DNA from 2 places in the Cyanobium sp. PCC 7001 genome. Region 1 is predicted to be linked to the other one. Evidence: riboswitches for the same ligand, from Rfam matches in the RefSeq annotation. Region 1 holds a riboswitch; the other holds the start of a gene.
The links. A riboswitch is a leader RNA that binds a small molecule or an ion and turns the genes downstream of it on or off. The one in region 1 is predicted to bind cobalamin.
Positions count from the first base shown of each region.

Region 2: it holds a riboswitch for cobalamin, as region 1 does, so the genes downstream of both, CPCC7001_RS02700 (HupE/UreJ family protein) here and CPCC7001_RS07125 (HupE/UreJ family protein) in region 1, are expected to answer to the same signal.

Region 1 is NZ_DS990556.1:1,445,992-1,448,363, forward strand. It holds gene CPCC7001_RS07115 (pyridoxamine 5'-phosphate oxidase family protein) at 1-136, shown strand, start outside; gene CPCC7001_RS07120 (ArdC family protein) at 178-1,173, shown strand; cobalamin riboswitch at 1,164-1,304, shown strand; gene CPCC7001_RS07125 (HupE/UreJ family protein) at 1,332-1,940, shown strand; tRNA gene CPCC7001_RS07130 (tRNA-Gly) at 1,941-2,011, opposite strand; gene CPCC7001_RS07135 (MFS transporter) at 2,092-2,372, shown strand, end outside.
Region 2 is NZ_DS990556.1:551,915-554,286, reverse strand. It holds partial or broken gene upp (uracil phosphoribosyltransferase) at 1-337, opposite strand, end outside; gene CPCC7001_RS02705 (pentapeptide repeat-containing protein) at 377-898, shown strand; cobalamin riboswitch at 958-1,113, shown strand; gene CPCC7001_RS02700 (HupE/UreJ family protein) at 1,128-1,736, shown strand; gene cobW (cobalamin biosynthesis protein CobW) at 1,751-2,372, shown strand, end outside.

The sequences.
Region 1 (2,372 bases):
CCCGATGCCGCCGCAATTCCAGCTGGTGCGGATTCCGCTCGAGCAGGTGGAGCTGCTGGAGCTGGTGGGGCACCCCCATCGCCGCCGCCGCTGGCGGCGCCACCAGGCCTGGAGGGAAGAGCCGCTCAATCCCTGAGCCGGCAGGTGGCACTGGGATCCCAGTTCGCCCGGCCGCCCATGCCCTCCGTTTCCTCCGCAGAGCACACGCTGGTGGCCTCCCTGATCGCCCTGATGGAGGCCGGCACCACACCGTGGCGGCGCCCGTGGGACGCCAACGGCGGCGGCCACCACGTGAACCTGCTGTCGGGCCGCCGCTACCGCGGCGCCAATCCGATCCTGCTCACCCTGGGGATGCACGGACGGGGCTCGCGGCTGCCCTACTGGTGCGGCTTCGCCGAAGCCCGCGCCCGCGGCCTGGTCCCCCGGCGCGGATCCAAGGCCGTGCACGTGCTCCGCCCCCAGCTGTCGCCGGCCCGGCTTCAAGAACCTCTCCACGCCGCTGACGGCGATGCCCATGCCGACGCCGACACAGGCGCCGCCCCCGCCCAGCAGGCCTGGATCCGCTTTCGCCCCGTGGCGGTGTTCAATGCCGCTGATCTGGTGGGCGACGACCTGGTGGCCCTGATCGCGCAGCGACGCTTCTGCGAAGGACTCGATCAACGGCCCGAACCCGAACGGCTGGCCGGCGCCGAGGCGGCGCTCGGGGGCTGGGCGGTGCCGGTGAGCCATGGCGGTGATCGGGCCGCCTACCTGCCCCAGCTGGATCGGATCCAGCTGCCCGAGCGCGGTGCCTTCAGCAGCGCCAGTGCCTTCTACGCCACCTGGGCCCACGAAGCCATCCACTCCACGGGCCATCCCAGCCGCCTGAGCCGCGACCTCTCGGGCCGCTTCGGCTCAAGGGCCTATGCCCGCGAGGAGCTGGTGGCCGAGCTGGGTGCCGTGCTGCTGGGGGATCGGCTCGAGATCGGCAGCCAGGTGGAGCACCATGCCGCTTACCTCAGCCACTGGATTGGCCTGCTGCGGGAACGTCCGCAGGTGCTGGTTCAGGTACTGGCCGAGGCCCGGTGGGCCGCCGATCTGATCGCGCCCGACCCCGTTTCGCCGCCCAAAGCACGGGAATCCGGGGAAGAACCGGCGGGAAACAGCCAGGTTGCCCACTGCCGCGCAGAATGAGCGGGAACGGTTTCCGCGGTTCACCCCAGGAAGTCAAGGAGGAAAGCCCGGTGCAAGTCCGGCACTGTCCCGCAGCTGTGAGGGAGCCCGGCTCCCGAGTCAGAACGCTCGCCGTTCCACCTGTTCCTTTCTGCCCGGCGCGGACACCGGGAGAATCCATGCCTCAGTTCCAGAGCACCCGTTCCCTGGGCGTGCTGGCGGCCCTGGCCACCGCCATGGCGCTGCTGGCGGGCCAGCCGGCCCAGGCCCACAGCGTCGCCAGCGGAGGGCTGGCGTCCGGTTTCCTGCACCCCCTGGCCGGCACCGACCACCTGCTGCTGCTGATCGGGGTGGGCGCGGCGGCCTCCTACATCTCCTCCCAGCTGCTGATCTGGGGACTGGCCGGCGCCCTGATCGGCGCTGTGTTCGGGGCCACCGGCGGGGGGCTGCCCGCCGCCGAGGTGCTGGCCGCCGCGGCGGTGCCCGCCGTGGCCTTCATGGTGCTGAGCGGCCACAGGTCCAGCAAGGCTCCCGCCCTGGGAGCCTGCGGATCGCTGATCGCCGCGGCCGTGGCGGTGCACGCCATGCTCCACGGCCAGGAAGCCCCCGCCGGTGCGGCCTCCGCCCTGTGGTGGGCCGGATCCTTCTCCGCGTCCCTGCTGGTCAGCGGCGGCAGCTGTCTGCTGCTGCGCCGCCTGCCCGCCGGCTGGACGACGGCGATCGCGCTGCTGCTGGCCGTGTACGGCGGCTGGATGGTGCTGGCGCCGCTGGGGCTGGTGGCTCGCTGAAGCGGGCGGCGGGAATCGAACCCGCATCATCAGCTTGGAAGGCTGAGGTTTTACCACTAAACTACGCCCGCAGCAGTACAGACGTACTGTCGCTGCCCCTGTGGGGCTCGGTCATTATGGCCTGCGTCCTGAACGCTCCTCCCCCAAGCCCTTGGCGCCCACCGCTCGCGAAGCGCCTCCGGCATCGGCGCCCCCCACGGATGCGGCCGACCTGCGCGGCGGAGCCCGTCAGCGTCTGCTCTGGGCCTACGGCCTCGGCGATGCGGGCACCGGCATGGGGGCCTCCCTGATCGGCTTCTACCTGCTGCGGTTCTATGTGGCCGCCGGCCTGCCCCCCTGGCTGGCCGGTCTGGCCTACGGGCTGGGCCGCCTCTGGGACGCCGTGAACGACCCCATCGTGGGCTGGCTCAGCGACAAGACCTACAGCCGCTG
Region 2 (2,372 bases), 890 kb from region 1:
GCAGCGTGGTGCCGCATCGGTCCACGTGCTGCACCCGGGCAGCGGGCAGCACCTGGCGGGCCCCATCCCACAGGCCCAGCCCGGCGGTGAGCACGGGAAGGGCCAGAAGCGGTACGGCGGGATCCACCACCATCCCCTCGGTGGAGCCCAGGCATCCATCGATCGGGGTGGCTCGCTGGGGCAGCCAGTCGCGCAGGGCCTCGTAGGTGAGCCAGCGGCCCAGTTCGGCCATGGCCGTGGCGTAGACGGCGGATGGGGTGTGCCGGTTGCGCAGCACGCTGAGCCAGTGGCCGATCAGGGGGTGGGGGGGAACCACCACCCGCAGGGTCATCCCCATGGTTGCCATAAGTTGAGGCTTCACCGTAGTTGTGCGCCGATGGGCCCCGTCCGTTCCCTGCTGCACGCCCTGAGCCGCCGGCTGGTGATGGCCTGCCTGCTGGGCGCGATGCTGCTGGTCCTGGCCCCCGGCGCCCAGGCGATCACCGCCCCCGAGCTGAGGGGCCAGAGGGCCCTGCAGGATCTCCAGCCCGACATGCATGGCCGCAACCTGCGCCAGCAGGAGTTCCTGAAGGCCAGCCTCGAGGGGTTCGACTTCAGCGAGGCCGATCTGCGCGGCGCCGTGTTCAACGGCAGCTCCTTGCGCGAGGCGGACCTGAGCGCCGCCAACCTCGAGGACGTGGTGGCCTATGCGACCCGCTTCGATGACAGCAACCTGGAGGGGGCCATCCTGCGCAACGCCATGCTGATGCAGAGCCGCTTCAAGGGCAGCAGCATCACCGGCGCCGACTTCAGCGACGCGGTGCTGGACCTACCGGAGCAGAAGGCGCTCTGCGCCCGGGCCACCGGGGTGAATCCCAGCACCGGCGTCTCGACGCGCGAGAGCCTGGCCTGCCGCTGACGGCATTCCCATCGCCGCCACGCCCGGCGATGAGGTCGGTGGAGAAGTTCTGGGGTCTGCCCATAGGATCGGACTCCGGTTCCGCTGGTGAACAGCCAGCGGAGGCAACGGGGAAAGCCGGTGAAAGTCCGGCACTGTCCCGCAGCTGTGATGGCGGAGTGAGCCTGGCTCGCTCCCGCCCAGTCAGAACGCCCGCCGGTTTTCCTGATCTCTCGGCGCGGACCGAACCATGACAATCCAACAAAGGGCTGGCCGCTCCACCGGGCTGGGCCTGGCCCTGACGGTGTTCAGCCTGGCCCTGCCGGCACGGGCCCATCACCTGCTCGACATCAATGGCCTCCAGCCCACGCCCCTGAACGGGCTGGTGAGCGGCCTGCTCCATCCCGTGATCGGCCCGGACCATCTCCTCTTCCTGCTGGCCCTCTCCCTGGTGGGCTGGCAGCGGCGGGGCGCCTGGATGGTGGCCTTGCTGGCCGTGGGTCTGCTGGGCAGCGCGGCGGGCCTCGTGGCACCAGGGCTGCCGGGGGCCGAGCTGATCGTGGCCGGCACCCTCAGCGTGGTGGCCCTGGTGCTCTGGGGCTGGCTGCCCGCCGTGGCACTGCTGCCGGCGATGGCTCTGCACGGTTACGTGCTCAGTGGCTCGGTCCTGGGCTGGAGCGCCATGCCGCTGGCGTCCTACGGCCTGGGTCTGCTGCTCAGCCAGGCCGCGCTGCTGCTGCTGTCCCTGGCACTGCTGCGGCGCTTCACCGCCCGACTTCCCGCCGCAGGGCTCCGCTGGGCGGGGGCCCTGCTCGTTGGGGTCAGCGCCACCCTGGCCCTGGCCAGTGGCCTGGCATGAGCCATTCCCCTGGCATGACAGCAGCCATCAACACAGTCCCATCGCCTACCGGAGGCGGCCGGTTGCCGGTCACCGTGGTGACCGGATTTCTCGGTGCCGGCAAGACCACCCTGCTGCGGGAATTGCTGCTGCATGGTCAGCAGCGGCTGGCCGTGCTGGTGAACGAGTTCGGCGAGGTGGGCCTCGACGGGGATCTCCTGCGGGGCTGCGGGTTCTGCCCCGAGGAGGAGATCGACAGCCGCCTGGTGGAACTGGCCAACGGCTGCCTCTGCTGCACGGTGCAGGAGGACTTCTTGCCCACGATGCAGCAGCTGCTGCAACGGGCCGACCAGCTGGACGGCATCCTGGTGGAGACGAGCGGTCTGGCGCTGCCCGAACCCCTCGTGGCAGCCTTCGGCTGGCCGGAGATTCGCGCACGCACCCGAGTCAACGGGGTGGTGACGGTGGTGGACGGCGAGGCGGTGGCCGCCGGCTCGGTGGTGGCCGATCCGGCGGCGCTGGAAGCCCAGCGCCTGGCGGATCCCAGCCTCGACCACGCCACGGCGATCGATGAGCTGTTCGCTGAACAGCTGGAGTGTGCGGATCTGGTGCTGGTGAGCCGCGCCGATGGGCTCGATGCAGCTGGGCTGCAGCGGG